2 regions of the Fodinicola feengrottensis genome follow, and region 2 is predicted to be linked to the other one. Evidence: riboswitches for the same ligand, from Rfam matches in the RefSeq annotation. Region 2 holds a riboswitch; the other holds the start of a gene.
What was found. A riboswitch is a leader RNA that binds a small molecule or an ion and turns the genes downstream of it on or off. The one in region 2 is predicted to bind cyclic di-AMP.
Positions count from the first base shown of each region.

Region 1 (15,262 bases), on a different contig from region 2:
CCCTTTCCCACCCACCAGCGCCAGCTCGGCGGCCGGATCGTCCAGCGGTACGACGAAACGTTCCTCGCTCACGAAGAGCACCCCTACTCTAAACCGGACATCTGCTCGTATTTCGCCCGCTCTTCGGCGAGCGTACCGGCCAGGAACCGGTCGGTGATGTCCGCGACCGCCGTTCGTTCCCCGTCGTCCAACGCGGTGCCGCGGTCCAACATCCGGGCCACCGTTTCCGCGCTGAGCGCGGCCATCTGCTCCTCGCCGAGCGCGTACTCGGCCGGCATCACCGCGGCGGTGCCGAAAAACCCGAGAAAGACAGCGCTCAGGACGGCCAGCTGCGCGTGCAGGTCGAGGTCCGTACGCACCAGCTTGAGGTCCCGAAGATCGGCCACATAGCGAGCCAGCCCGCGCTGCAGTTTCGGCGTCCGCTGCAGTTCCCGCTGGCGGGACAGCTTGCCGATCACCTCCATGTCGCGCAGCAACACCGCCTTGAGCAGCGGGCGTCGGACGTACGCGACCGCGATCTTCTCGATCACCGAACGCAACGTCGCGCCCGCCGGGTCTCCGGCGACGCGCTGCTGGACATCGGTCATGAGGGCCACCCGCTCTCGCCGCAGCAGCGCGATGAAGAGGTCCTCACGGGTCTTCCAGTGCAGGTAGATGGTGCCCTTCGCGACGCCGGCCGCGCGCGCGATGTCCTCGATCGTGGTCTTGTCGTAGCCCCACCGAACGATCAGCTCGGCGGCCGCGTCGAGGACTCGCTCGGCCCGTACGCCACGGTTCTCCGGCACGTCTCACACCTCCATCTGAACGCGGTGACCAGATAAGCATATTTGGTCACGCCGTCGTCAGCAACGGTGACGCTGGTCGCACCCAGCGCGGTCGCGGTTTTGTCAGTGGGTACGTCTACAGTCCCTGCGGCGAGGGACTCTGGATCGGGGAGGCACTGGCATGGCGACGTACGTTCTCGTACCCGGCGGCTGGCACGGCGGCTGGTATTTCGAGCCGCTGGCCCAACACCTGCGATGGCACGGCCATCAGGCTTATGCGGTGACGCTGAGTGGGGTCGGCGACCGGCATCACCTGCGGTCGGCGGCGGTGAACCTGGACACCCACATCCAGGATGTGCTGAGCCTGCTGGAGACGGAGCAAATCACCGACGCGGTGCTCTGCGGGCACAGCTACGGCGGCATGGTGGTCAGCGGGGTAGCCGACCGTGCGCCGGAGCGGGTCGAGGCCGTCACGTACTGCGACGCGTATCTGCCCCAGGACGGCGACTCCTGCTGGAGCCTGACCAGCGACGTCTACCGAGGGCTCTTCCTGGCCAACGCGACCGGCGACGGCCAAAACGTGGAACCGCCGGCCGGAATGGACCCGCGGGCCACCTCCCAGCCGCTCGCGACTTTCCTGCAGGCGATCCAGCTGACCGGCGCCGAGCTGCCGACCCGGCGGCATTTTGTCTATCTTTCCGGCTGGTCCGGAACGCCGTTCGCATCTACGTACGAGCGGCTTTCCCAGGACGCGACTTGGAAAGTCCACGACCTCCCGGTCGGCCACAATGTGATGCGGCTGGCCGGCGACGATCTTTTGAAGATATTGCTGGAGGTCTAGTGTCCTGCGTCTGAGGTTCGTTGCTTTATTCGGTGATCCAGACGGTGATCTGACTGCGCCGGAGGATCGCCCTCATACTGGTGCGTATGTGGGCGATTCTCCGGTGCTCTCAGTCGCCGTCTGGGCGCCGGAGAAAGTAGCGAACCTCGGGCGCAGGACACTAGAGGTAAGCGGTCTTGAGGTGGCGGCGCTGGAAATCGTCGAGGACCAGCTTGAGAGCGGCCACGGTCTGCGCGTGAGTGCCCGGCGAACCGGCGTCGTGGAACAGGATGATCGAGCCAGGGCGCACGTGGTGGTGGATGTTGGCCGCGATGTCCCAGGCCGGCGGCGGCGGGTCGGCCCAGTCGGTGGCGGTGACCTTCCACCCCAGCGACGCGAGGCCGACCTCCCGCGCCACCTCGACGATGCGCGGAGTGAAGTCGCCGTGCGGAGACCGGAAATAGACCGGCTTCACGCCACCGCTGGCCGCCGTGATCAACTCGTTGTTCTCGACGAGGTCGGCGCGGATGTCAGGCACCGACCAGGTGCCAATGCTCGGGTCGTGTTCGACCGTGTGGTTGCACAGCGTGTGACCAGCGTCGGCGACCGCTCGTACCAACTCGGGATGTTCGCGGACCCGGAAGCCGACCATGCAAAAGATCGCGTGTACGTGGTATTTGGCCAGCACCTGCAGGACTTTCGGCGTCCAGAGCGGGCTCGGACCGTCGTCGAAGGTCAGCTGGATGCCGGCGCTGCCGGTGTCCTCGTAGACGAACGAGGCCGGTTTCAAATGCGCCGCGACAGCTCTCTGGTTCGGCCGCGTCGACACCTGGGCGGCCTGGGTCGGCACGCCGGGAATCGGCAGCCGGACCGGGTCCTCCTGCACCGAGGCACCCGCTGTCAGCCCGCCCAAAACCAGCACCACCGCCAAAAGGACGGCCACCCGACTCCGGTTGAACAACACCAATTCTCCGCAACTCCTCCCCGGCACGTCACACACTAGTCTGTGCAAATGACAACGGCTCTGATTATCGGCGGTGGCATCGCCGGTGCGGTCACCGCGATCGCCTTGCACAAAGCCGGAATCGGCGCCACGGTTTACGAGGCGTACGCCACGCCGGCCGATGAGATTGGCGCATTTCTGACCGTTGGAACCAACGGCATCGACGCTTTACAGGCTGTCGATCTGGACCGATCGGTCGCGGCGGCCGGCGTACCAGCGCGCTGGCTGCAGGTTTTCGACGCGGCCGGCGAGCAGGTCGGGCAAGCGCCGATCACCGGCTCGGAACGGCCGGATCTGGGTCCCCGTACGTTCAAACGCGCCGCCCTTTACCGGGTGCTGCAGGACGAGCTTGCCGCCCGCGACCTGCCTGTTCAGCGCGGCAAACGGCTGGTCGACGGCACCGCGACCACGGCCGGCGTGACAGCCACCTTCGCCGACGGCAGCAGTGCTGGGGCCGACGTGCTCATCGGCGCGGACGGTGTGCATTCGGTCACCCGGCAGCTCATCGACCCGGCCGCGCCAGAGCCGCGTTACACCGGCCAACACATTGTCTATGGATTCACCGACAAAACACCGGTCGAAGTGCCAGCTGACACGTACCAGATGATCCGCGGCGAGAAGGGTTTCTTCGGCATCACCGGGGCGCCGGCCGGCGGGCTGTGGTGGTTCGCCCGGGTGTCCGGACCGGAGCTGACCAGCGCGCAGGCCGCCGCGGTGACGACCGCGCAGTGGCGGGACCAGCTGATCGCCGTCTTCGAGGCGGACCGCACGCCGGCCGCCGCGGTCGTCGCGGCCACCACCGAACCGATCGTGGGCACCGGCAACTACGACGTGCCGACCGTCCCCACCTGGCACAACGGCCGGATGACGATTGCCGGCGACGCCGCCCACGCGGCCTCCCCAGCGGCCGCCCAGGGCGCTTCGATGGCCATCGAGGACGCGGTCGTGCTGGCCAAATGCCTGCGGGACATCGCCGACCCGGCGACCGCCTTCGACACGTACGAGCGGCACCGCCGGGAGCGGGTGGAGCGGCTGGTGCAGGCCAGCGCGGCGATGAGCCAGCGGCGTACCCAGGAGCGCCCCGACCAGCGGTCCAGCAACGCGAACTGGCTCCGCGACCACCACATCGACTGGGATTCCCGCATCTGACCATGCACTGAGTTCTGCCTCGTACGCGAAGAGTAAGTCGCACCCTCGCGTGTGCGGATTCTGTGCCGAATCTATACAGCCCCAATTCCATGCTGGCCGGATAAGTAAGTCAGCTCTGCTTTTGCCGCCCTTTTTGTCGTTTCCGGTGCGGGCGGCGCAGCCGGAACGGGGACAGCTCACCATGACCATAACCAAATTAGTCCAGCCAGAAGTTTTACCGTCATCATGTGTACGCATCCGCACTCTCGGTGATTTCCAGGTCTACCGGGATGGGCGCACGGTGCCGCTTTCGGTATGGCGGTGGAAGAAATCCCAGGAACTGTTCAAGTTCCTGCTGTCCCGCCGAAACCGGGCCACCTCGCGCGAACTGCTGATGGACGTGTTGTGGCCGGACGAATCCTCCAGCCGGGTGGCCAACCGACTGTCTGTGGCGCTTTCGGCCGTACGCACCGTGCTCGACCCCGACCGCGTCCATCCGGCCGACTTTTTCGTTGCCGCCGACCGATATGCGGTCACCCTCAGCAATCTGGCGGTGGACGCCGAGATCTTTGTCTTTCATGCGACCGTCGCACTGGAACGCCACTATTGCGGCGACCGTGATGCGGCTCACGCATTGGCTTTCGCCGAATCACTTTATGTTGGCGACTTTCTGCCCGCGGACCAGTGTGTGGAGTGGACCGCGCCAGTACGGGAAACGGCGAAGGCCAACTATCTCGAGGTCGTACGCGCGCTGGCGAAACTGAGCGCGGACAGCGGCCAGCATCACCTCGCGGTCCGCTACCACCTGCAGGCGTTGCAGCGGGACGCCTTCGACGAGGCCGCGCATCTGGGGCTGGTGCAGGCCTTCCTGACCACCGGACGGACCAGTGCGGCGCACCGGCATTACCGCAGCTACGTGGCCAGGATGGCGGAGATCGGGGTGGACCCGGCGCCGCCGCCGGCCGTGGACCGGTTGCGGACAAGACTGGCCGGCTGAGTTTTCTCGGGCTGTGAAATCCACAACACCGCACCACCTGCGAAAACCTGCTATGGATAAGGCTGCTTTAACCAAAATCCAGGCCGCTAACTCCTCAAGACGGGCGAAACCTCGCGGTGAAGCCAATAATATTTGTGATGCGTGACCCGTAACGCCACGATTCGGACCCGCGATAGAACAACCGTAGCGATTCCTTGTAGGGTCGCTTCGGTCCGGTGATTTTCCGGCGCCAACCCGGCGCCCTCATCAGACGCCGCCGAATCGGTGACCAGGCAACTGGGAACTGAACCGGGGACCCGAGCACTTGGGGTGAATCCGCGGCTTGCCGTGGTAGGGCGATTTTTCTTCCCCGTCCGAATCCGTCAGCTAACTCGGTAGGCGGTAGCAGTGGAAGAAGGAGTCTCGCGAGAGTGACTCGCGCTTGGGCGCCTCGGCGCAAGCATGCCCTTTTCGTCCCCCTCTTCATGGTCTTGGCGCTGGTCAGCACCAGCTTCCTGGACTCCTCCCCAGCCATGGCCGATCAGACTCTGAGCGACGTGCAGGCCAAGATCACCGCGCTCACCGGTCAGATCGACAAGGCAAACGAGCAGTACAACACCGCCAACGTGCAGCTCGGCCAGGTCCGCAACCAGCAGGCCACCGTCTCCAAGCAACTGGCGGACACCAACATCAAGGTCGCTGAGCTGCGCAAACAGGCCGGTTCGTACGCGGTGAACGCGTACAAGGGCGGCGACATGAGCATGCTCGGCTCGATGATGACGACCGGTTCGGCTGACCAGTTCCTCGACCAGCTGACCACGTTGGACGCGCTGACCAGCAAGGCCGAAGCCCCGCTCAAGGCGTTGAAGGCCGAGCAGGCCGTTCAGGCGGCCCAGAACACCAAGCTGCAGGGCCTGGTCACGTCGGCGAACACGCTGGTCCAGACGCTGACGACCAGCAAGGCCTCGTTCAACTCGCAGCTCCAGCCGCTGCTGGCGCTGCAGGCCAAGATGAGCCCGACGTTCGGCGACAACAGCTACCACGCCATCGCACCGCCCGGGTCGCCGGCGAACGTCGCCTTCGCGTACGCGCAGCTGGACAAACCGTATGTCTTCGGTGCCGCCGGACCGGACACCTGGGACTGCTCCGGACTGACCGAAATGGCGTACCAGCAGATCGGCAAGAGCCTCGAGCACTCGGCGCACCTGCAGTACGCGGCTCTCACGCACGTCTCGGAGTCCGACATCCGGACCGGTGACCTGGTCTTCTTCTACGGCTTCGAGCACGTCGGGATCGCCATCAGCCACACCCAGGTGATCCACGCGCCGGAGCCCGGCGACTCGGTCAAGATCACCAACATCAGCGACATGCCGATCGCCGGCGTCGGCCGGTAGGCAGTTCGCAAGCTCCGACGCCACGTCATCGCCCGATGACGTGGCGTCGTGACGTGCCGGGAACCTAGTGGTCTTATGAGCAGTTGAAACAGGCATCTGGTCCCGGCGGCAGGAGTGCGGATGGCCGAGCTGGTCGCCGGCGCGAACATGCCGCTGCCCAGCGGGCCGGTATCGATCGCGGTGACCGGTCCGTACGACGTGTCGGCGATCGTGCTGGGCAGCGACGGCCGAGTGGGCGGCGACGCCGACTTCGTCTTCTACAACCAGCCGACCGCGCCAGGCGTCCAGCTGCGCACTCGTACAGTCACCATCGACCCCGGCCGGCTGCGCTCCGGCGCTGACCGGGTCGTCCTGGTCGCCAGCCCGGAGGAGATCGGCCGCACCTTCGGCCAGCTGCCCCGACCGTCCGTGGTCGCCGCCGACCGGAACGGCCGGCAACTGGCCAGCATCCTGCTGACCGCCCTGCGGACCGAGACCGCCGCCCAGCTCGCCGAGATCTATCGGCGCAACTCCCAGTGGAAGCTGCGCGCGATCGGCCACGGGTACGCCGACGGCCTGGCCGGCCTCGCCCGCGACTTTGGCGTCGACGTGATCGACGAGCCAGCACCGGCCCGAGTGATCCAGTGGGCCGCCCAACCGCTCGCTCCCACCCCGGTCCCGGCCGCGGCGCCGTTCCCACCTGCTCCGTTCCCGCCGCCTCCACCGGCGGCGCCAGGTGCCGGTCCGCCGCCGAGCCGGACCAGCGGCCCGTACGGCGAAGTGATCGCCCTGACCAACGCCGAGCGGGCCAAGCACGGCCTGCCGCCGCTCTCGGCCAACAAGCAGCTCGCCGAGGCCGCGGAGATGCACAGCCTGGACATGGTGATGCGGAACTTCTTCGACCACCAGAACCCGGACGGCGCGCAGTGCTGGGACCGGGCGCACCTGGTCGGCTACCGCTACCGCAAGATCGCCGAGAACATCGCCGCCGGGCAGCGCACGCCCGTCGAGGTGGTGGACGGCTGGATGAACAGCCCCGGCCACCGAGCGAACATCCTGGACGGTGAACTGACCGAGATCGGGGTCGGCCTCGCCGCTGGCGGCAGCTACGGCACGTACTGGACCCAGGTCTTCGGTACGCCCCGCTAGTGTCCCGCAAATCCGCTGACCGCATCGCGTCGTTGCGGTCAATAGTACGATCTCGTATAATCCGATATCGTGGATAGTGAGTGGTCGGCGCTGCTGGCCGTACAACGGGCGACGCACATGACCCTGCAGGTGTTGGCGATTCGGCTGGTCGATCTGGACCTGACCGCGTCGGAGGTCAACGCGCTGGCCAACCTGGCCGACGGGCGGGACCGTACGGTGTCTGAGCTGGGCGCACTTATGGGCCTGCGGCCAACCACGCTGACCAGCGTGTTGGACCGGCTGGAGCGGCGTGGCCAGCTGACCCGCGGCAACCGGCCGGGCGACCGGCGGGCCGTCGTGATCGCACTCACCGCACTGGGCCGCGACACCGCGGCCACCATCCGCCAGACGTTCGGCGAGCTGGAGCGGCAGGCCCTCGGGGGGCTGCCCACAGACGCTGTCGCTGGCTTACGCGCCGGATTGCAGGCGCTGACGGAGGTGCCCGAATGACGACTTTCCCCGATCTGATGAACGAAGTGCTGGCCGACGCGCCGCGTTTCGGCCATCGCGAACACGTCCACCTGACCTGGCTGGCGGTCCGCCGCTGTGGCGTACCGGCGGCGATCGACCTGGTCAGCGACGGGATCCAGCGGACCGCGCGATATGCCGGGGCACCGCGCAAATACCACGTGACGGTCAGCCGGGCCTGGGTGGAGCTGGTCGGCCACCACGTGACGGAGACCGCCGAAACCGACTTCGACGCGTTCGTACGACACCATTCAGCGCTGCTGGACAAGCGGTTGCTGACCCGTTTCTACCGCTCGACGACGCTGGCTGGCGAGGCCGCCCGGACCGGCTGGGTAGGCCCCGACCTGGCGCCTTTCCCGTGGACCAGGTGAAGCGGCCACTCTCGCGGGTGCGATGCTGAACGCCGTCCGAAAGCGACAGTGAGAGGTCGGCGACGATGGCGGCTCGATGGACCAAAGCCTCACCCTGGGTGCTGGCCGGTGTGCTCGGCGGCATGGGTGTGCTGCATTTCGCCGCACCAAAGCCTTTCGTGGCGATTGTGCCGCGCGTGCTGCCCGAGCCAGAGCTGCTGGTCGCCGCGAGTGGGGTAGCCGAGTTGGCTTGCGCGGCGCTGGTCGCGATTCCGCGTACCCGCACACTCGGCGGCGCCGCCGCTGCGGCGCTCTTTGTTTCGGTCTTCCCAGCCAATATCCAGATGGCCGTCGACTCGTCGCTGCCGGAAACCCGCAAACCCAGGTGGTATCAGGCGATCGCCTGGGGACGCCTGCCGCTGCAGGTCCCGCTGGTGATGTGGGCCCTGTCCGTACGCCGACGCAAAAGTGCCTGATATGAGGAAAACTGTCACGATCGCGGCCCTGGCCGCCGTGCTGTTGAGCGCTTGTACGAGCAACAGCCCCGACAAGCCCGCTCCGCCGGCCGCTGGCGACGGCGTCCATCAGGGCGCCTGGACTCCCGCGCAGCTCGGCATGGTCGCGGCCACCGGCGATCCCGCGGTGATGCCGAGCACGCCCGGTTTCAGTCCCGGAATCATCTATTTCTGCCGGGTTTATGTGGACCAGTCCCGCGCCTCGAATGACGCGTTCATCGCGGTGGTCACCGCGGGCACCGGTCTCACCCAGTCGTATCTGGGCGTCTACGACCCGGCTACCCACAAGCTGCTCGCCTCCACCGAGGACGTTTCGGCCTCATTGCAGCAATCCACGCCACTGCGGCTGCCGCTGAACACGGTCGTACCAGCCGAGTCGGTGAACAAGGAGCTGTGGATCGCTGTCCTGATCGGGAAAATGACCAAGTCGCCGGCGGTGATCGGCGGCCGGGAATACGGTACGAATATCGGCCTGACCGACGACTACCGGCTCTGGGTGTCCAAACAGGACGGATATTCGGCGCTGCCCACCACGGCCCCGGAGATGAAGGTGCCGGACCACAGTTCGCTCCCCTTCGTCGGCATCGGCCCTTGACCCGATCACTAGACTCCCTCCGTGATCGAGAACTCGCGCCGACCGCTCTGGTCGCTGGCCGCACCGGGCCTGGCCGCCCTGCTCGGGGCCTTCCTGCTGACTTCGCTGGTGGGACCGACTTTCACCGCGGTACGCCGCGATCTGCACGGTGACTCAGGTCTCGTGCTCTGGTCGCTGGTGGCGTTTGTCCTGCCGGCGCTGCTGACCGCCGCGGCCGGCGTGGTGCTCGGCCGGCGATGGCCGGCGGCTACTCTGCTTCCGGGTGTCGCGCTGATGGTGCTCGGGCTGCTGCCGATGGCATTCGCGCCCAGCGTCGCGGTGTTGCTGGTCGGCCGGGTGCTGACCGGCCTCGGCGCCGGCGCGGTCATCGCGACGGCCGCGCTTTTGGTCGTGCGCTCGAAAGTCGCCGCCGCGGTGCTGTCATTCGCCATCCTGATCGCACTGATCCTTGGCCCAGTCTCCGGTCTGGTGCTCACCCAGGCATTTAGCTGGCGGTTGGTCTTCATTCTCTCGGTCGTGGTGTCGATCGTGGTGCTGTTGTTGGCGGTGGTCAACGAAATCGTCGTACTGGCTAGCCGTCGCTCTTAGCGGTGGCCAAAATCGCGCCAGCCCGGCTGAGCACCGCTGGGCGGGTACGACCCAGGACGATCGCGATCGCGGCCGTCACGACAAGGTAGATCAGCACCAGATAAGGGAAATACCGCAGCGGCGCGGCCGGCACCGGATAGACCTGGCCGTAGACGGGAATGAGCAGCAGCAAGATCCCCAGCACCGGCAACACCAGATGCCGCCACCATGAGCGGCGGCCGGCGAAGTGCCGGATGCAGGCGACGCTGGTGAGCATGTAGACCGGAATGATCGCCAGGGTCAGCACCGAGCCCAGATACACGTACGCGTTGAATGGCCCGGAAATCAGCCCAACCACGTACGTGAAGACCACCGCCACCGCGGCCTGTAGCCAAATCGCCGCCGTCGGCGTCCGGTGCACTGGATGGACCTTCGCCAACAGCCGCGGCAACAGACCTTCCCGTCCCATCGCGTAAAGGATGCGGACGATGCCGTTGTTGGAGTTCATCGTGACGGCGAAAATACTGGAAATGCCGGCCAGACCGACCAGCAGTTTCAGCCACGGCGCGTACTTGTCCGCCAGCGTGGTGAAAGGTGCCGCGTCGGCGACCAGCCGGGACACTCCGTCCACGCCGAACCCGATCATTTCCGCGTACGTACAGAAAAGGTAGATCACGCCGACGAAAAACAGCGAGAGATAGATCCCGCGCGGCACGTTGCGGGCCGGCAGCCGGACCTCCTCGCCCAGCGTGGTAGCCGCCTCGAAACCGACGAAGGACAGAATGCCGAAAACCATCCCGAGGGCGAGGCCGGACAGGCCGTTCGGGGATTCGGTGGGCAGCAGCGGCAGCACGCTGAGGCCGTGCGCGCCGCCCTTGGCCAGCACCACCGCGCTCAGCAGCACGATGACGACCACCTCAGCGCCGAAAAGCGCCAACGCGGTCCGCAGCGAACCGGTTATTCCGCGCAGCGAAAGGAAAACCACCAACACCGCGAAGACCGCCGAGATGATCGTCCAGTGGATCTGGACGCCGTAGCCGGCCAGGATGTCGTGCGTGTACGTGCCGATCAGCGCCAGCTCCGCGGGCACCAGCAGCGCGTACGCGACGAACATCAGGCCGCCGGTGACGAAGCCGGTGCGCGGGCCGATCGCCCTCGACACGTACGTGTAGAAGGAGCCGGCGCTCGGGAACACCCGGGCCATCTCCACCACACTGTTCGCCACCACCAGCACCACCACCAGCGCGATCACGAAGACGAACGGTGTCGCCGCGCCGGCCTGCTGGGCGGCCACCTGCGGGTTGAAGTAGACCGACACCGCCGGGCCCATCAGCGCCGCCGACATGATGACCGCGCCGCCCAGGCCCACCGCGCCGGACCGCAAACTCGGGGTAGCGCTCACCGGCTGGTGTCGGCTGGCAGGAAGCTGACCTGATGCCGGTCCGGGTCGAGCGTGTGCGCGTGCACCATCCCACCGACGCCCACGACCAGAAAATACACCAGGGTTGGCAGAGTCGAGCCAACACTCGCATCCGGGTCGAAGACGGCGGCGCCCAAGAGGATGGCGGACGGGATGTAGTAGCCGACCGCGGCAAGCGCCAACCCGACGCTGCGTCGCCGGATGGCGTAATACCCGAAAACCGCCCAGGTGGCGAGCCCGAAGGAGAACAACGGGATCGCCGCCGCCACCAGCCGGATGGCCCGGGAGCTCGCCGCGCCGGCCAGCCGGGCCGGCGCACGCACCAGCAACAGGCCGGCGATCGCACCCCACAGGATGCTGGCCACGTACGCGCCGCTCAGCACCGCGGCAACCAGTGGACTCGGCGGCTCATAATTTTCGATGGCGGCGACCACCACTGCGGCGGCCTGGACCAGGAACAGCGCGGCCAACAGTCCCAACCGCCAGCTCCGCCGGGCCACCGCCGCCGACAGCACCACCGCCCAGCTGGCCAACCCAAACGTGACCAGCGGGATCAGGCCAGCCAGCACCTTGCGTACCCACGTCCAGCCGAGGCGACCGGCCGGGGCGACCGCGGTCACCGCCGGCCGTGGAACGATTTCGGCCGTCCGGGCACCAAGGATCTCCGCACGCAGTTCCAGCAGCCGGGCACCGGGGTCGATGCCGAACTCCTCGGTCAGCAGTCGCTGGCCGTCGTCGAAAACCGCCAGCGCCTCGGCCGGCCGGCCGGACCGGTGCAACGCCAGCATCAGCAGGTAGCGGGGCCGCTCGCGGAGCGGAAAATCGGCCACCAGCCTGGTCAGATCGGCGGTCGACTCCCGGTGCCGGCCGGCCGCGAGCTCGGTCTCGGCAAGCGTCTCGGCGGCCACCGCGCGGCTTTCCGAGAGCCGTATCCGGGCATGCGCGAACGCCGGTCCGGCGAGGCCGGCGAGCGGCTCGCCGCGCCACAGGTCCAAGGCCAACCGCAGCTTGCTGATCGACAGGGTCGGATCGCCGTTCACACTTTCGCCCTGCAACTGCGCGAACCGCTCGGCATCCAACCCGCCCGGGTCCACCCGCAGCACATAGCCGCCGTCGGACCGCAGCAGTCGCTGGGCCGGGGCGCGTACGGCACGATCCGGCTCCAGCACTCGACGCAGGCCAGCAACGTACTTCTGTACGACGTTCGGCCCGTTGTGTGGGGGATTGTCCGGCCAGACGGTGTCCACCAAACGGGACACCGAAACAGTCTCGTTGACATTGAGTAGCAGAGCCGCGAGCACCGCACGTTGCTTCAACGGGCCCAGGTCAAGCTCGCGGTCCCCGGCGTACGCGCGCACCGGACCCAGGACCTCAAACCTGAGCGGCCCGTCCCCCGTCGGTGCCGTCATGGCTGCCTCGCTTTTTTGATTTCCCCGTCTTCCCGCGGGCATTCTAACCGAATCCGAAATAGCCGCGGCTAAGCGCGAAACTTCGCCGAACGCCAAGGAAAGATCCTGTGCCTTTCGTCCGTTTTCCGGCTGACAACGCGGGCTGGTTTCGGCAATGATGCGGCCATGGCGAGGTTCGCGGACGCGCTCGACGGCCAGGTGGAGTCGTTCCAGACGGCCGCCTCCCAGGCGTTCGCACCGCTGAAGATCGCTCCGGCGGGCCGCGGCGATTTCCGGAACTCGTTCCGCAGCGCGGCCGCCGGCGACGTACGGGTCACCAGGATCACCGGCGCCCCTTGTACGGTCCTGCGGACGCCCGCCCTGATCGGCTCGTCCGATCCCGAGCTGGTGAAGGTGGCGCTGCACGCGACCGGTACGGCACGCGTCGAGCAGGACGGCCGACAGAGCCTGCTGCACCCGGGTGACCTGGTGAACTACGTGACGAGCCGGCCGTACAAACTGACCTTCACCGAGCCGTACGAGGCGGTGGTCATCGGCGTCCCGGTGCGCCGGCTCGGCCTGCACGCTCGTGACCTGGACCGCCAGACCGCCGTCGCAGTGCCCAGCGGTGGCGCGGTCCGCGGCGCGGTGGCGACCTTCTTCCGTACGGTCAGCGAGCCGCTGGACGCCGGCCCGGACGTCTTCGCCGGCGACGCCGGCCGGCACCTCGCCGACGCGCTGGTGTCGATGGTGATTTCCGAGCTGGTCGACGTGCCGGTCCGGCGGCCGGAGTCCGAGCTCGCCGACCGGCTGCTGGCGTACTGCCTGACCCGACTGGGCGATCCCGGGCTGACGGTCGAGTCAGTGGCCCAGGCACACCGAATTTCCGTACGATATCTGTACAAATTGCTACAGCCGCGAGATCTCACGCTGGCCGCGTGGATTCGCGGCGAGCGGCTGGCCCGGATCCGGCACGACCTCGCCGACCCGGGGCTGGCCAACCGGACGGTGGCCTCGATCGCGGCCCGCTGGGGAATCCTGAACCCGGCGCACCTCAGCCGGGCCCTGAAGGGCGAGTTCGGGCAGACCGCGGCGGCCATCCGACAATCGTCGCGAGAAACTCCGCGGGAACTTCCGCGGGAAATTTCGCGGGAAATGTAGAACCGCGGCGGCATGCTTCGATCCCCTGGTGTCAGCTCGCCAGTGAATGGAGATCTCCGATGGACACCACGACCTCAACCGACGGCACCGTCATCGGGTACGACCGGCTCGGCGACGGGCCACCGGTCGTGCTGGTCCACCCAGCGCTCGGCCACCGCGCCTTCAATCCGGAAATGGGCCGGCTCGCCGAGCTGCTGTCCGCGACCTTCACCGTCTTCAACTACGACCGCCGCGGCCGCGGCGACAGCGGCGACAACGCCGGCCCGGTCGGCTACGACGTACAGCGCGAAATCGACGACCTGGCCGCCATGCTCACCGTCGCCGGCGGCTCGGCCGCTGTCTACGGCATGTCATCCGGCGCGGCCCTCGTCCTGGAAGCCGCCAACCGCGGCCTCCCCATCACCAAACTGGCCTTGTACGAGCCACCTTTCGTCATCGACGACTCCCGTACGCCCGTGCCGCCCGGCTACCTCGACGACATGGTCAAACTCGTGGTCGCCGGCCGGCGCGGCGAAGCCGCCGAACACTTCTTCGTCAAGGGCGTCGGCGTACCAGCCGAAGCCATCCCATATATGCGCGCCGATCCCACCTGGGCCGAGTACGAGAAAGTCGCGCCCACTTTGATCTACGACAGCGCAATCCTGGAAGGCACCATGATCGGCCACCCGCTGTCGCCCGAGCGCACCGCCGCCGCCAAGATGCCCGCGCTGATCCTCGTCGGCTCCCAGGTCGAGGACTGGGCCCATACGTCCACGAAGTGGCTCGCGGACACCCTGGAACAGGGCTCGCTGACCACCTTGGACGGCGAGTTCCACCAGGCCTCGGCTGAGTCACTCGCGGTGGCCGTCGGCGACTTCTTCACTGCGTAGGTTTCCTGGCCTTTGGTCGCAGTCAGGCCAGGCTGGTCCAGATGCTCTTGACCTCGGTGAAGTCCTCGATCGCCGCCCAACCCATCTCGCGGCCCATGCCGGACGCCTTCATTCCGCCCCAGGCGGCACCCGCGTCCAGCAGTGGCGGCATGTTGATCCAGACGGTTCCGGCTTTCACCTGGTGGGCCAGCCGGTTGGCCGTACCGATGTCGCGCGACCAGATGTAAGCGGCCAGGCCGTAATCGGTGTCGTTCGCGCGGGAAGCGAGGTCGTCGGCGTCGTCGTACGGCAGAACGGCAAGCACCGGGCCGAAGATTTCCTCGCGGGCGATGCGCATGTTCTGGGTGACGTTTCCAAAGACGGTGGGGCGGTAGAAAAAGCCGTTGGCGAGGTCGCCGTCGGCGCGGCTGCCGCCGGTGAGCAGGTCGGCGCCTTCGGAGCGGCCGATCTGGACATAGCGGTCGACCTGTTCGAGCTGCTCAAGGGACACCAGCGGGCCGAGTTGGCTGGTTTCGTCCAGGCCCGAGCCGAGCTTCATCGAGCCAGCGATCGCGGCGACCTTGCTGGCGAACTCGTCGGCGCGCTTGCGGTCGACGTAGAAGCGGGTGGCGGCGGCACAGACCTGGCCGGAGTTCAGCAGGCCGCTCATCAGGTTGCCCTCGATGGCCTCGTCGAGG
Region 1 covers NZ_BAAANY010000001.1:216,524-231,785, forward strand. The annotation lists gene ABD301_RS01040 (PEP/pyruvate-binding domain-containing protein) at 1-72, opposite strand, end outside; gene ABD301_RS01045 (TetR/AcrR family transcriptional regulator) at 84-785, opposite strand; gene ABD301_RS01050 (alpha/beta fold hydrolase) at 946-1,605, shown strand; gene ABD301_RS01055 (polysaccharide deacetylase family protein) at 1,766-2,548, opposite strand; gene ABD301_RS01060 (FAD-dependent monooxygenase) at 2,597-3,736, shown strand; gene ABD301_RS01065 (AfsR/SARP family transcriptional regulator) at 4,017-4,712, shown strand; cyclic di-AMP (ydaO/yuaA leader) riboswitch at 4,957-5,108, shown strand; gene ABD301_RS01070 (C40 family peptidase) at 5,123-6,085, shown strand; gene ABD301_RS01075 (CAP domain-containing protein) at 6,206-7,213, shown strand; gene ABD301_RS01080 (MarR family winged helix-turn-helix transcriptional regulator) at 7,283-7,702, shown strand; gene ABD301_RS01085 (hypothetical protein) at 7,699-8,091, shown strand; gene ABD301_RS01090 (DoxX family protein) at 8,157-8,546, shown strand; gene ABD301_RS01095 (hypothetical protein) at 8,548-9,180, shown strand; gene ABD301_RS01100 (MFS transporter) at 9,202-9,768, shown strand; gene ABD301_RS01105 (APC family permease) at 9,752-11,149, opposite strand; gene ABD301_RS01110 (BTAD domain-containing putative transcriptional regulator) at 11,146-12,576, opposite strand; gene ABD301_RS01115 (AraC-like ligand-binding domain-containing protein) at 12,742-13,716, shown strand; gene ABD301_RS01120 (alpha/beta fold hydrolase) at 13,776-14,585, shown strand; gene ABD301_RS01125 (aldehyde dehydrogenase family protein) at 14,608-15,262, opposite strand, start outside.
Region 1: it holds a riboswitch for cyclic di-AMP, as region 2 does, so the genes downstream of both, ABD301_RS01070 (C40 family peptidase) here and ABD301_RS14505 (C40 family peptidase) in region 2, are expected to answer to the same signal.

Region 2 (15,262 bases):
ACTCGTACGCGACCTGCCAGCGCGGGTCACTGGTCAGCCGGTCGGCGACCCGCTGCGCCTGGGCGGTGCCGTCGAGCAGGCCTTCCGCGTACTCGCCGAGCAGTTCGATGTCGACGGATTCGGCCAGGTCGGGGCCGCTGAGGGCAGGATCGGCCGGGCGTTCGTCAGCCATGCTTGCCCCCTCCTGCCACGTCGCTGGTGTCGTCGTTCTTCGATGGGACGCGCCTCGCGGTCGAACCGTTCCGGCCGTGATCGGATGCACTCGGTCTGAGCTGGTCCAGGAGGACGGCGAGCCGGGCTCGGCCGCGGGCGCACCGGCTCTTCACCGTGCCAGCCGGGATCTTCAGGATGTCGGCGGCCTGGTCGACGGGCAGTCCCTCCAGGTCCACCAGCACCAACGCGGCCCGCTGCTCGAGTGGCAGCGCGGCCAGCGCCTCCCGGATCGTCAGCCGGGTGGTCAGCGCATCCACCTGGTCGGCCGGATCCGGTGGGTCGACCTTCGTGTCGTCCAGTGGTACGGCCGGGCGAGCGGCCTTGCGGCGGAGCCGGTCCAGGCTGGCGTTCACCACAATCCGGTGCAGCCAGGTGGTGACCGCGGCGTCCCCGCGGAAGGACGCGGCAGCCCGGAAGGCGGACAGGCACGCGTCCTGTAGTGCGTCGGCGGCATCCTCGCGGTTGGCGGTGGTCCGCAGCGCGATCGCCCACATCCGGTCCTGATGCCGGCTCAGGAGCGTGGAGAACGCGGTCTTGTCACCGGCCGCGTGCGCGCTCAGCAGATCGATGTCGCTGGGTGTGACGGCCGTCGGATCGGCGGTCACCCGCCGGCCTCAGACCTTCGGGACAATCTCGTCGACCCCGATCCCGAAACCGTTCTCGTACGGCGGCAGCTTGGTGATCCAGATCAGCAGATACCGATACTGCTGACCGGAGGTGACGGCGAACGTGACGTTGGGGCCGGGCGAGTCGGTGACGGTCTGGATCGCGGTGCCGGACTGCAGATCGTCCGGGTTGTTGCCGCCGTAGAGAGACACGGTGGCACCTGCGCTGCTGAGGTTGGCCAGCACCTGCCGGACCGCGACCGGATGGCCCAGGTCCACCCGTACGCCCATGCCCTTCTTCAGGCCGCCGAAGTCAGGGCTGCCCTTGTAGGTCGCGGTCCGCCAAGCGCTGTCGCGGCTGCCGTCGATCGTCTTGCCGGCGCCGGCCAGCTCGGTGTGGTCGCCCTGCGGATCGATGATGGTGGCATCGGTCGGCCGCACCGCGGTCAGCGGTCTGGACGGGCCGTTCGCGGTGCTGGAGGCCGGCGTGGTGTTGGGCGACTGCGCCATCGGTACGCGCGCGACCAGCACGGCGAGCACCGCGAGGACGACCAGCATCACGCCAATCGGGATGCTGAGCTTGGCCCACAGCGGCATCCGCCGGATCCGGGACTCGCGCAGCCGGTTCAGTGGTTCGGTGAGCGGCGCCAGCTGGCCGGTGAGACCATCCAGCGGCCGCATCTCCTGCGCGTACTCGACCTGGTTCAGTTCGGTGGCGAGGTCCTGCGCGGCCGGCGCCGGCTGGTCCGGGTCCAGCAGCTGCATGGCGAGCGCGTCCAGCCGGGCCGGGATGCCGGCCCGCACCTGCCGAGGTGTGCACAGCCGGCCGTCTATCCGGGCGGCTGGGGTGACCCCTTCGGGCGTCGAGCCGTTCGCGGACGGCCACCGGGCGGTCAGCGCGGCATAGAGCAGCGCGCCGACGGCTCGTACGTCCGCCGCCGGCTCGGCGGTGACGTCCTCGCCGGCGGTGCTGGGCGGCGCCATCGTGAGGTCGGTGAGGGTGCACTCGAAGTTGCCGTTGACGATGACCGTGCTGGGCGTCAGGTTGCCGTGGGCGGCGCCGGCCGCGTGCAGGGCGGCGAGGCCTTCGGCGGCGCTGCGAGCCAGTGTGACGGCCTGGTGGGTGTCCAGCGGGCCGTTCTTGAGGAGGCCTCGCAACGGGCTGCCGGCGGCCCACTCGCGGACCACGTACGCCCGGTCGCTCTCCTCCACCGCGTCATAGATCGCCACCACGCCTGGATGGCGGATCCGGGAGATCGCCATGGCGGTGGAAAGCAGCTGTTCAGAGTCGGTGCCGACGGTGGCTTGGACCTCGACCGCCACGCCGCGGGCGAGCAGCAGGTCGGTAGCGCGCCAGAGTGCGCGCCCGGTGGTGGAATCTTCCAGGTGCTTGTCCAGCCGGTAACGCCCGGCGAGCACCTGTCCAGCCGCCAGCGCGGCGACAGTCGCCCCCCGTGGGCCTTCCCCCTCCACTGGCCCTCCCTGATCGGCCGGGGCCCGCGACGCTGGGGACCTTTCATCGGACTCGGCCGGCTGCTCCGGTTCGGAGCGGCTCGACTGTTCCGGGACCCATGATCGCACTTCGCTGCCAGCACTCGCTCGTCTTGACACGGATTCATTCCCTGTACGTCTGTTGATCGGACGTCATCGGTCATACGTAACAGGGGCACGATCCCCAACCGGGATCGTGCCCCCTCATGAGACGTTCCAGAGCTGCGATCGGTTGGCAGCCGATCGCTGTGATTCAGGAGACCAGGCGGCGAACCGTGTAGTCATTGCTCCAGATCCGGTGGCTTCCCACCGTCTGACCGGAGGTCGGCGCGTCCCACATGTTGCCCCCGCCAGCGTAAATCGCGGCGTGGTAGTACGAGCCCGGTCGGCCGAACAGCATCAGGTCGCCCGGCTTCATCGAACTCCGGCTGACCGACGAGCCATAGCCGGCCTGGCTGGTCGCGCTGTGCGGAAGTGACTTACCGAACTTCGCGTAGATGAACTTGGTGAAACCTGAGCAGTCGAACGAGTTGGGCCCCGCCGCACCGTACTGGTACGGCCGACCGCGGTACTGGGCGGCCGTGGAGACGACCATCTGGCCCTTGTCCTGAACGTAGACCGCGACGGCCGGCGAGACGCTGGAAGCGAAGGTCCGGCTGGTCCCGGCGGGAGCGGCTGGCGGGGTGGCGTCAGCGTTGTTGCTCACCTGCTTGGTGTTGCTGACCGGCTGCGTGTAGGCGGCCGGCTGGTTGTCGCCGGCCGCGCCATTGCCGTTGTTGGTGCTGGTCGAGCCATTCCCGTTGGCGTCGTTGCCATTCGTGCCGGAATCGGTCGACGGGGTGCCGGACGACTCGGCCGGGGTGCTCGGGGATGCCGAGTCAGCGGGCTTCGGGTTGGCCGGCGTGTTCTGTGCGGGCTTGTTCGGGGCCGCCTTGGTGGTGGCCGGCGCCGGGTTGGCGGGCTGCCCGCCGCCGCTGCTGACCGTGCCGCCGGCGTAACTGAGGATCCAGTAGGCCGAGTTGCCCGGGTACAGCTGGAACGTGACAACACCCTGGCTGTTCGTGGTGCCGCTGAGAAGGGCGTGGTAGTGCCCGTCAGCCTCGGTACGGGACAGCGTGGCTGTCACGTTGGGGATCGGCTGGCCCTCCGGCGTCTTGATGAAGCCCTCGAGGTTGACCAGCGAACCTGGCGAGGTGGTCGACGGGGTGTTGTACTTCCAGACCATCACTTTGGCCTGGTCGGCCGCGAACACCGAGGGCGCTGCCACCACACCAACGGCCATCAGACCGGCGGCGGCGACACCCAGAGAGGCGGTGAGCCACTTGTTCTTCAGCGGACGCGGGAGACTACGGCGGTGAGATCGCACCGTACGCAAGAGCGTTCCTTCCGGCACGCCTACGAAGTGAGCTGTCGGGTTCGGGAGGGAAGGCGTCCCGGCCATCGTTAGATGGCTTCACCCCAAGGAGTTTTTCCGACTGTCGCCGGATCACTCCGGAGAAACTTTGTTGGTTCCCCCGCTCCTGTCCGATTCATCCAATGCTCGTACTTTCACCTGGGCGGCGGGGACAGGACTCGGCGTGCCGTCTCCCAGGTGCGTGCACGGGTTGTGCACTTTGACCTCAAGCATCTTGGGGTCATCGTGATCGTATTCGCAGGCCAAGTGAGATCTGTTACAGGGTGGCCGTGTCGCATTATTTTATTTGCCCTAATATGTCCGCCCGTTCGGGTCGGTTTCTTTCTGTGCGCTCGATCACTAACAATTATTCGCGGCATACATGTGTTCACCGTGGTGCCTGTTCGCGGAAGGCTCGGTACGCTCCCAGCGTCCTTTTGGGTTCGGGTGGGGGGAGCGCATTCATGGCGGACCAGAGCAAGACTTCTCAGGGCGACCTCGCGGACAGGGTCCAGAAGGGGTACGCGTTCGCTGGCGAAGCGATTGAGCTGGGTGCGTTGGTCGGCGATGACGGTGCCGCCGTGCCAGCCGCGAAGGTGCGGATCCCGCTGTCGATGGTGAATCGGCACGGCCTGGTGGCCGGCGCGACCGGCACCGGCAAGACCAAGACGCTGCAGATGATGGCCGAACAGCTGTCCGCGAACGGTGTTCCGGTCTTTCTGGCCGACGTGAAGGGCGACTTGTCCGGGGTAGTGGCGCCCGGCGCCGATTCGGACCGGACGCGGTCCCGGGCGACCGAAGTCGGGCAGACCTGGACGGCGACTGGTTACCCAACCGAGTTCCTGGCGCTCGGCGGACTCGGCAAGGGCGTGCCCGTACGGGCGACCGTCACGGCCTTCGGTCCGACCCTGCTGTCCAAGGTCCTGGGTCTGAACGACGTGCAGGAGTCGTCGCTCGGACTGGTCTTCCATTTCGCCGACCAGCACGGCCTGCCGCTGTTGGACTTGAAGGACCTGCGCGCGGTTATCCAGTTCCTGACCTCCGATGAGGGCGCTGAGCAGCTCAAGGAGCTGGGCGGGCTGAGCAAGGCCACCGCTGGGGTGATCCTTCGGGAGCTGATCGGCTTCGCCGACTCCGGCGCGCAGGACTTCTTTGGCGAGCCGGAGTTCGACACCCACGACTTTCTTCGTACGGCCACGGACGGTCGCGGGATCATCAGCGTGCTGGAGCTGGCCAGCATCCAGGACAAGCCGGCGCTGTTCTCCACCTTCCTGATGTGGTTCCTCGCCGACCTGTTCGCGGACCTTCCAGAGGTGGGCGACGTGGACAAGCCGAAGTTGGTCTTCTTCTTCGACGAGGCCCACCTGCTTTTCAAGGACGCCTCCAAGGACTTCCTGACCGCGATCACCCAGACCGTCCGGCTGATCCGGTCAAAGGGCGTCGGCATCTTCTTCGTCACCCAGACGCCAAAAGATGTGCCGTCGGACGTGTTGGCGCAGCTGGGCAACCGCGTTCAGCACGCCCTGCGCGCGTACACGCCGGAGGACGCCAAGGCGCTCAAGGCCACCGTCTCCACCTTTCCCAAGTCCGGCTACGACCTGGAGGAAGTACTCACCGGCCTCGGCATCGGCGAGGCGGTGGTCACGGTGCTGTCCGAGCGTGGCGCGCCGACCCCGGTGGCCTGGACCCGGCTGCCCGCACCGCAGTCCTTTATGGGCCCGGCCGAGCCGGCCGTACTGGACAGCACGGTGTCCGGGTCGCCGCTGCAGGGCAAATACGGGCAGGCCATTGACCGGGAGTCGGCGTACGAGAAGCTGATGGCCAAGACCGCCCAAGGCGCGGCCACCCAGCGAGCCGAGGCAGCCCAGCAGCCCATTACCGCGCCTGCCCCACGGCCGGCCCCGGCCAGCAGCGGCGCGGGTGGGCAGGCGATGGGGGCGGTGACGGACTTCCTTGGCTCCCCAGCGGTCAAGAGCTTCATGCGCTCCGCCGCCTCTTCGGCCGGCCGCGAAATCATGCGCTCCGTCTTCGGCGTCAGCCGCCGCCGCTAACCCGCCCCTGGCCCGCACAATCGGAATCCGATTGGCGGTTCTCCATAGGGTGCGGCGCGAAACTGTCGTACCGACGTGAAATTTTGAGCCCCCGCCCTTTCAGAAGGGCGGGGGGTGGGTGGCGGGTTTTCATTACGTAAGTAAACGCGCGTGCGAGATAAGCGCGCGCTTCATGAAGCGACGGCTGCACAATCGGAATCCGATTGTGCCAGCGGTGGCAGGCTGACCTGGGTGAACTCCGGGGTGGTGACAATCGGATTCCGATTGTGCAGCCAGTCACCCGACCGACTGACCGAGCAGCCAGCCGGGGCCGCGGCTAGCGGATGACGACGGGGTTGACCGGGGCGCCGGTGCCTTCGACGACTTTCAGTGGGGCCGCGGTGTAGAGGAAGGTCCACCGACTGTCCGCAGCGCAGGCCGCGGCCAGGTCGTCCAGCCAGCAGATCTCGGTGAAGGCGACACCGAGGTTGCGCATCAGGGCGCTGTGCAGCGGCAGGGCGACCCCGGTGGCCGGCTCGGCGCTGACCTCGTTGCCGATGGTGTCGGTGACCAGGTTCGGGATCTCCATCCGCTGGAACCACTCGACCAGCTCCCGGGAGTAGGTGAGGCCCGGCTCGCAGTAGTGGTGGAAGAACTCCTTTGGCGTGGTCCGATACCACCAGCCGATCCAGCCAGTCCGGATCAGCAGGATGTCGCGCGGCTCGATCGTGACGCCCTGGCTTTCGGCGGCGGCGAGCAGGTCTTGGTGGTCGAAGGTCTCGCCCTTATCCAGTACGTCCTTGTCGCGGTGCCGGGCGATGTCGATGAGCACCCCGCGGCCGACCACGCCCTTCTCCCCAATCGGCAGGACGGATGCCTTCTTCATCCCGCCGACGGTGTTCTCGGCGTCGTAGCCGTTCCAGATTTTCCCGTCATACCAGACGTGGCCGAGCGCGTCGTATTGCGTGGAGCCCTGGAGATAAAGGAAGGCGGTGTCGTCGGCGTAGTGCATGCCGCCGGGAATCTGGCGCGCCTCGCCGCGCGTCCAGGAGCTCTCGTCGACCACGTTCTTGCGTTCGATGGGCGTACGGCCGGGCCACAGCGGGTCGCCGGGCGGCTTCGGATAGCCCATCTGGATCTGCAGGGTGAAGGTCTCCCCGGTGTGTACGTGCTGGACCCCACGCAGGACCTGCGCCGCGTCCAGGTAGTTCAGCGAACCCAGCTCGTCGGCCGGGCCCCACTTCCCCCAGTTGCTGGGGGTGTCCTCCCCCAGCAACTGGCGCAGCGGCGGCACCTCGGGTCTGTCGGCCATCGAGGATGCCTCCTGACGTGCGTTACGCGGCGAGGGCGTCGCGTAGGAAACGCTCGAAGCGCTCCGGAACCGAGAATATCGGCGAGTGGTCGGCTTCGGGTACGACCAGCAGAGTGGCTTCCTTGGCCTGGTCCGCGAGCCGCCTCGCCCACAGTTGGGTGCCGTCGAAGTCCCGGCCGCCGGTGAAGACGGCGATCGGCGGGACGATCTCGGCGAACCGGGTCTTGACCGGCGGGTCGAGCTCCATGCCGTGGGCCGTCTCCATCAGCAAAATGCGGTCGTTGGCGACGGCCCAACCGATCAGCCGGCGCCGGTCGTCGGGGTTGAGGGCCGGGCACCAGCCATCGACATCCCAGGTCGCGGCGGCGCGGGTGCCCTCGGTACGCAGCAGCTCCTCCACCTTGGCGAAGTGGGCTCGCATCTTTTCCCGGGCGGCGGCCTCGGCCGCGGTCGGGTCGGGGAACTCGCCGAAGGAGGCACCCACCGCACAGACCTTGGCCACCCGGTCGGGATGCTGATGGGCGAAGGCCAGCGCTTGCCGGCCGCCGTCGGACACGCCGACAAGCGTGGCGCGGGAGACGCCGACGGCGTCCAGTACGGCCGCGATGTCATCGAGTTCGCTAAAAGGCCCGTCGGACTGCGCCGACAGGCCGGTGTCGCGGTAGTCGAAGGTGGTCACCCGAGCGATGTCCGCGAGCCAGGCCACCGTCGTGTCCCACATGCGCAGGTCGGTGAGGCCAGCGTTAAGCAGCAGGACGTCTTGGCCCTGCCCGTGTTGTTGGTAATAGAGGTATCCGCCGGGAACATCCGCAAAGCCTTTGGTCACTGTCCTCATGATCAGTAACCCTTGGCCAGTTACGCCAGTCGAGCAAGCCAATTAGCCGAGTGCGTACATGACACCCAGATAGCTGCCGACCGCGGCGGCCCCGAGGGCGACTGTCCACAGGATCATCCACAGCAGGAACCGGCAGAACCGGACGAAGCCATTTCGCCGGCGGGGCGCTGGCGGCGGCGCGTACGGCGGTGCCTGATAGGGACCGGGCGCGTACTGCCGCGGTGGGTACGCCTGCTGTGGATACGGGTTGGGAGGGTACGGCTGGGGTGGGTACGGGCGTGGCGGGTACGGGTGGGGCATGCGCGTCTCCGTTCGGCTCGACCAAGATCACGCTAAGGCCGGCCGAGCCGGTACCACGAGGTCCGCGAGGGCAGCTGGCACGAATCCACGAGCAGACTTCTGGTTACCTGCGGACCACTCGGCGACGGATCTGGGCTAGTACGTCCCGGATCTCCCGGACTCGCAGCAGCACGGCGAGCCCGAGGTAGATGCCACCGCCGATGGTCAGGCCGAGGAACAGTGAGAGGCCGTTGCCGAGGCGGCCGACCGGGAAGAAGTGGCTGATGTAGACCTGGATCACCAGCGCGATCAGCATCGCCGGGGTGCTGGCGATGGCTACCCGTACGACAGTGGACAGCGTCTTGCCCAGATGCAGCCGGCCGAGTTTGCCGCGCAGCACCATGCCGCCGATCACCATCGCGGCGAGGTACGAGATGCCGTTGACGATCATCAGGCCCTGCAGCGCGAAGGCGGGAGTGACCAGGTATTGCACGACCAGCGCGCCGATCACCCGTACGGCCACCGCGGCCACGTTGACCAGCGCGGCCGTTTTGGCATCCCGCATCGCGTAGAAGACGAAGGTCTGCATCTGGCTGATCGCGAACGGCAGCAGGCCCAGGCCCGCGAAGGCGAACACCTGGCCGGTCAGGGTGGCTTCGACGTCGGAGGTCTGGCCGTAGCGGAACAGCAGTGCGCCCAGCGACGGGCCGAGGAAGAGCATGATGCCGGTCGCCGGGATGAGCAGAGTGGACGACAGCCGGGTGCCGAGCGAGAGGTCGTCGGCAATGGACCGCAGCCGGCCTTCGACCGCGGCCCGGCTCATCCGCGGCAGCAGCGCGGTGATCACGCTGACCGCGACGATCCCGTGCGGCAGCTGGAAAAGCATGAAGGCGTTGTTGTAGATGGTCGGCCCGCCGGGACCCGACCCACTCGCGTGGCTGGCCACCCGTTGTACGACGGTCAGCCCGATCTGGCTGAACAGCACGTAGAGCATCAGCCAACCGGCCAGCGAACGAGCCTCGCCGAGGCCAGCGCCCCGCCAGTCCCACCGCCACTTCCAGCGAAAGCCCAGCTTGCGCAGCGGGAACCAGAGGGCGATCGCCTGGACGGCGATGCCGAGGGTCGTACCGATGCCCAGTACTGCGATCTGGGTGGTGGTGATGTTCGTCAGCGAGAGGGTCTTGCCGCTGTTCAAGGCGATGAAGACGGCGGCCGTGAGGACCACGATCACGCTGTTCAGCACCGGCACCCAGGCGGTCGCGGCGAACTTGCCGCGGCTGTTCAGGATCGCCCCCAGCACTGCCGCGATCGCGTAGAAGACGATCTCCACCAGGATCAGGTAGCCGAAGGCGGTGGTCAGCGGGGCCGTTGCCGCGTTGTCGTTGACCGCCCTGGTCAGCAGCGGGGCGGCGAGCACGGCCAGCACGGTGACGAGGGTGCCCAGCGACACCGTGATCGTCAGCAGCCGCTGGATGAAAGCCTCGCCCTTGTCCGCGTCCGTCTTCTGGGCCTTGACCAGCAGCGGTACGACCACGCTGGCGAGCACGCCGCCGATCAGCAGCTCGTAGACCTGGTTGGGCAGGTTGTTGGCCTGCGTGTACGCGTTGCTGACCAGCCCGGACCCGATCGCGGCGGTCAGGATGACCTGGCGGAGCAGGCCGGCCAGCCGGGAGGCGAGGGTGCCCAGCGCCATGATCGCGGAGTTCTTGGCGACTCCGGCGGCCTCCGCGGCCGGCGCCTGGACCTCGTCGACGGCCGGGATCGGGCCACCGAGGTCGAGCAGGCCGGTCTGGTCCAGGCCGCCGGCGACGGCCTGCGGGATCTCCACGATCGAGACGATCGGGATCGCGCCCACGTCGGCGGCGCTCGCGTACTCACCGGCCCGCACCCACGACGACTGGTAGACGGCACCGACGGCCTTGCCGACCTTGGCCGTACCGACCGCGCGCCCTTCGGTACGCCGGCGGCGCCACCGACCGGTGTCGTCCGGTGCCCGTCCGGGCGGCATCTCGTCGGAGTCGTCGGGGGCGCTGTGCCTCATGCCGGACGGTCTAGCAGTTTGTGCACTTTCTCCGCCAACCGCCGCTCGTCCGGGTAGGCGAGCCGGGTATCCAGTTCGGAAAGCGGCACCCACGCCACCTCGGTGACCTCGCGGTCCTCGTCTGACAACTCCCCGCCGGTGGCCCGGAGCAGGAAATGGTGAACGGTCTTGTGGATGCGTCGGCCGTCGGCGACGAACCAGTACTCCACCGTGCCCAGGGCCTGTTGCACGAAGCCGATGATCCCGGTCTCCTCGTGGACTTCCCGCGCCGCGGTCTGCTCGAACGTCTCGCCGGCCTCGACGTGTCCTTTGGGCAGAGACCACACCAGCCGGCCGCGCCGGTCGAGCTTGCCGATCAGGGCCGCGCTCGCGGCCAGGCTGTCCCCGTCCAGGATCAGTCCGCCGGCCGAGGTCTCGTCCACCCGTACCAACCGGCGCCGGCCGTGCCGTGGGCCGCCGGCCGCACCGGTCTTCCCGGCGGCTGGCTGACCAGCCGGTTGCCGGGCGTGTCGCTGGCCGCCGCGCTGCCTGCCCCGGCCGCGGGACCGCCCGGTGCGGCCGCCTTCCGGCTTCGACTCGGTCGGCTTCTCGGTCGTTTCGGTCGTGTCAGTGCCGGTGTTCGCGCTGCTTTCGGTCCCTGTGGTGGCGTCCGGGTCGGCCGGTTTGCGTTTGCGGTGCCGTTGGCCGCCGCGCCGGCGGCCGCGCCGAGACCGACTCGCCCCGGCCGGCCTGGCACCTGACTCAGTAGCTGACCCACCAGCTGACCCACCAGCTGACTCAGCGGCCTGCCCGTCTGGCTGCCCGCTCGTGTTCTCGGCGGCGCCAGTGGGCTCTGTGCCCGTACCGTCGGCCGCGTTCGTAGTCGCCGTCGAAGCACGTCCGCGAGATCCGCGGCGGCGCCGTCCACCGCGCCGCGACCGCCGGTGCGGGCGGGTTTCGGTACCAGCGTTTTCGGGATTTTCCGACCCGCCGGCCGCGGCCGGCGGGCCTGCGCTGTCGGGAGCACTGGATGGGCCTGGGGCGGACGCCGCCGCCGACCCGGATGGGGATCCGGAGCCGGGTGGGCGTTCGCGGGTGGTCATCCCGGCAGGATATCGCGACCGAGATCGGGAGTCGGCCTGCTGAAGCACTGGCCGAGGCGGCTAAACTGGCCGGTCGTGTCCACCCCCGACCAGACCCGCCCCGATCACCGGCTCACTCGCGCGCAGCAGCTCGCCGTGACCGAGCTGATGCGAGTGTCCCCGATCGCCGACGAGATCGGCCGCCGGTTCACCGCCGCCGGCCACCAGCTCTACCTGGTCGGCGGGTCGGTACGAGACGCCCTGCTCGGCCGGCTCGGGCACGATCTGGACTTCTGCACCGACGCCAACCCGGAGAAGGTGCTGGAGCTGGTGACCGGCTGGGCCGAGGCGATCTGGACCACCGGAATCGAGTTCGGCACCGTCGGCGTGTCGAAACACGGCCTGCAACTGGAGATCACCACCTTCCGCACCGAGTCGTATGACCGGCAGTCGCGGAACCCGCAGGTCACGTACGGGACGACGGTGCAGGGCGACCTGTCCCGCCGGGACTTCGCGGTGAACGCGATGGCGGTCAGCGTGCCGCAGCACGAGTTCACTGACCCGTACGACGGGCTGGCCGACCTCGCCGCCCGCCGGCTGCGAACCCCGGGCGCGCCGGACGACTCCTTCCTGGACGACCCGCTGCGGATGTTGCGGGCGGCCAGGTTCGTGTCGCAGCTCGGCTTCGAGCCGGCGCCTGAGGTGGTGGCGTCGATCGAGCGGCTGGCTTCGGAGATCGACCGGATCACCGCCGAGCGGGTCCGCGAGGAGCTGGTGAAACTGGTGATGGGCGCCGACCCGGTGATCGGGCTGCGGCTGCTGGTGGACACCGGGCTGGCCGAGCGGGTGCTGCCGGAGCTGCCTGGCATGCGGATGGAAATCGACGAGCACGCCCAGCACAAGGACGTGTACGAGCACAGCCTGACCGTGCTGAAGCAGGCCATTGATCTCGAAGAGGACGGCCCGGATCTGGTGCTGCGGCTCGCCGCGTTGCTGCACGACATCGGCAAGCCGGCGACCCGGCGGACCGAGCCGGGTGGGAAGGTCAGCTTCCATCACCACGAGGTGGTCGGCGCCAAGATGGTCCGCAAGCGGCTGCGGGCGCTGCGGTTTTCCAAGGAGACCACCGAACAGGTCGCCAACCTGGTGTTCCTGCACCTGCGGTTCCACGGCTTTGGCCGCGGCGAGTGGACCGACTCGGCCGTACGCCGCTATGTCACCGACGCGCAGGACCTGCTCCCCCGGCTGCACAAGCTCGTACGATCCGACTGCACCACCCGTAACCGGCGCAAGGCCGAGCGGCTGGCCCGCGACTACGACGCGCTCGAGGAACGGATCACGGTCCTGCGGGCCCAGGAGGACCTGGATCGCGTACGACCGGACCTGGACGGCAACGCGATCATGGCGTTGCTGGGCCTGCAGCCCGGCCCGCTCGTCGGGAAGGCCTGGAAGCACCTGAAGGACGTAAGGCTGGACCGCGGGCCGCTCTCCCATGAGGACGCCGAGGCCGAGCTGCGCCAGTGGGCCGCCGAGCAGGGAATCGGCGAGTAAAGGGTCACCCAGTGTGCCTTTAGGTGAGGGTCATCACGGGTTATCCGGACCGAAAGGGCATTCTTCGATATTAAGGCTGGTCAGCGGCCCGACCCCGAGGTGAGACTCGGGCGATGAGCAGCGGAAGTCACCGATGACCCGCCGCCGGAGTAGGCCCGAGGCCGCATCCGGACCGGTAAGCCCCAAGGAAAATTGGCGTCCGGCCCGGCAATCGTCCGTCACTGATCGCGTACTGGCCTTGCAGGCGACGGCTGGAAACGGGGCGACCAGCCGGCTGCTGTCCCGGCCATCGGTCCAGCGGGATCCGGTGACGCCGGCACCGGCACCGGCCTTGGACAGTCGAGCGCTCGCGGTCATGTTGCAGCCGACCCTGCAGGCCGAGCGGGACAGCGCTTTCGCCGAATATCACAAAATCGACGGCCAGCTGGCCGAGCTGCAGCAGCTGGAGGACGCCGGCGACCTCACCGAGAAAGGTAAGGCCGACAAGCAAACCTTGGTGGCGACGCAGGCTGAGCAGGAGGCAAAACTCGGCCAGGCCGAGAAAGACCTGTTGCTACTGAACACCCCGGGCACCGCTGACCAGTCGTTGAACGAGCTGCTTGTCCGGCGCAAGGCCAATGTTTCGGTGCCAGACAGCACCGACAGCACCTCCAGCGGGTGGCGGTTGGACAACAGTGGCCTCACGTCCTCGGACAAGACCGTCACGACTGGCGTGGCCGACGGCAAGGCGGTCACCACCACCTCCGGGTCCACGACCACGATCGACTCCACCGGTTGGTCCAAGAAGGACTCGCAGTCCACCGCGACCACCGACGGCACCACCACGAATACCTCTTCCACCAGCGACAGCAAGAAAATCGACGTGTCCGGCGGAGATATCTCGTACGCGACTGGCCACACCGACAAGACCGAGACCGCAGGCCCACTGAACAGCACGTCGACGACCGCGACCAGCAGCAAAATCGGCACCGGCGGTTACACGAAAACGACGGAGCAGACCGAGACGGTCGACAGCACGGTCGCCAGCAACAAGTCGACCACGTCGTACACCCGCGGGGACGGGAAAGTCGGTACGAGCTCGAGCAGCTCGTCGAAATTCGGCACCCAGGACGCGCAGGGAAACCTGATCAAGGGCAACGAAAACACCAAGACCGTTGGCGTTGGTGTGATCGCCGGCCAGGACGGCGTGGGCGGTTACGGCTCGGCCAGCCAGGATCTTTCCCAAACGCACGCCAAAGGCGTGAAGACTGGGCAGAGCGTCGGCATGGACGGCAAGTTCGTCGTCAATGTCACGCAGGTGGCTGCAAAGGAACCAGCGCAATACCAGATCAGCCTGACTATCAGCCTCGGCGTCAAACTCAGCCTCAGCGGGAACGTGGACAAGGAGTCCGAGGCCGGCAACAAAGGCTCGTACGGCGTCACGGGTTCGGCCGCCGGCTCGGTCACCGGCACCTTCGTCCATGTGTTCGCCGAGCAGGAAACCCAGGCATATCTGGGATCCCTGGCGAACGGCTCCGGTGGCGTGCACAAGGAGCTCTCGGTCTTGCAGCTGGCCGCGGCCGGCAGCATGGACGAGGCGAAAACAATGTTGAACGGCCTGAAGGCGTCGCTGCTGTCGGCGGACGGCGCGGCCGGAATGAGTGACGGCGACAGTGCCGAGCTGGCGGTGGAGGGTAAGGTCAGCGGTGGGGCCAGCGGTGGCGCCAGCGAAAGTGGAGGGCTAGGCGGTAAAGCCGACGTCAGCATCAGCCACGGCGGTACGCTCAAGCGCTCGGTTGCCCACAAAGGTGGGAAAGTCGTCATCACCATTACCGTGCTTTCCAGCGACGGCGTGGGTGCTGGCGCCTCGGTTTCGTACGGCGCGGCCAGTGGCGGCTACAGCGGCACCGAAGGCACCAGTGCCGGGCAGTCGGTCAGTTTTACGCTGGATCCAGCGGATGCCTCGTACCAACAGCGATTCGCCCAGATCGCCGACACCAGTTCGATCGACGGCCTGCGCCGGCTCGCCGCCGACCATCCCGAGCTGGTCGGCGCGAAGACGACGAGTTCCGGATCTTCCAGCGGTGGCACCACTTCGGCCGGCGTCGGGCCGGCCAAACTGGAACTGACCGACACCCACAGCTATGACGAGTCGACGACCATCGACGCATCCGGGACGTCCCACACCTTCGCCGGCAGCACCGGCGGGGGCGCGGCCGTTTCGGTCGCGGGTGGGCCAAAAGTCAGCTACTCGGAGAAGGACGCGGTGGCCACTTCGGTGGGCGCGGACGCAAAGGCGTCCGGCGACGCGAGCCACGCCACCTCCGAGACGGACCTCGGCGCCAGCCTGGACAAGCTCGGCCAGAATCTCTCGAGCAATCCGCTCGGCACGGTGACCGGGTTGGTCACCGGCGGCACGAAGGTCATGCAGGAAAAGACCGATGTGGCCGGAATGAAGCTGTCGGACGATGA
Region 2 covers NZ_BAAANY010000009.1:409,782-425,043, forward strand. The annotation lists gene ABD301_RS14490 (hypothetical protein) at 1-172, opposite strand, end outside; gene sigM (RNA polymerase sigma factor SigM) at 165-818, opposite strand; gene ABD301_RS14500 (protein kinase family protein) at 828-2,291, opposite strand; gene ABD301_RS14505 (C40 family peptidase) at 2,563-3,675, opposite strand; cyclic di-AMP (ydaO/yuaA leader) riboswitch at 3,688-3,854, opposite strand; gene ABD301_RS14510 (helicase HerA-like domain-containing protein) at 4,167-5,753, shown strand; gene ABD301_RS14515 (cyclase family protein) at 6,070-7,044, opposite strand; gene ABD301_RS14520 (alpha/beta fold hydrolase) at 7,067-7,879, opposite strand; gene ABD301_RS14525 (hypothetical protein) at 7,922-8,179, opposite strand; gene murJ (murein biosynthesis integral membrane protein MurJ) at 8,283-10,199, opposite strand; gene ABD301_RS14535 (NUDIX hydrolase) at 10,196-11,281, opposite strand; gene ABD301_RS14540 (CCA tRNA nucleotidyltransferase) at 11,357-12,811, shown strand; gene ABD301_RS14545 (serine-rich family protein) at 13,050-15,262, shown strand, end outside.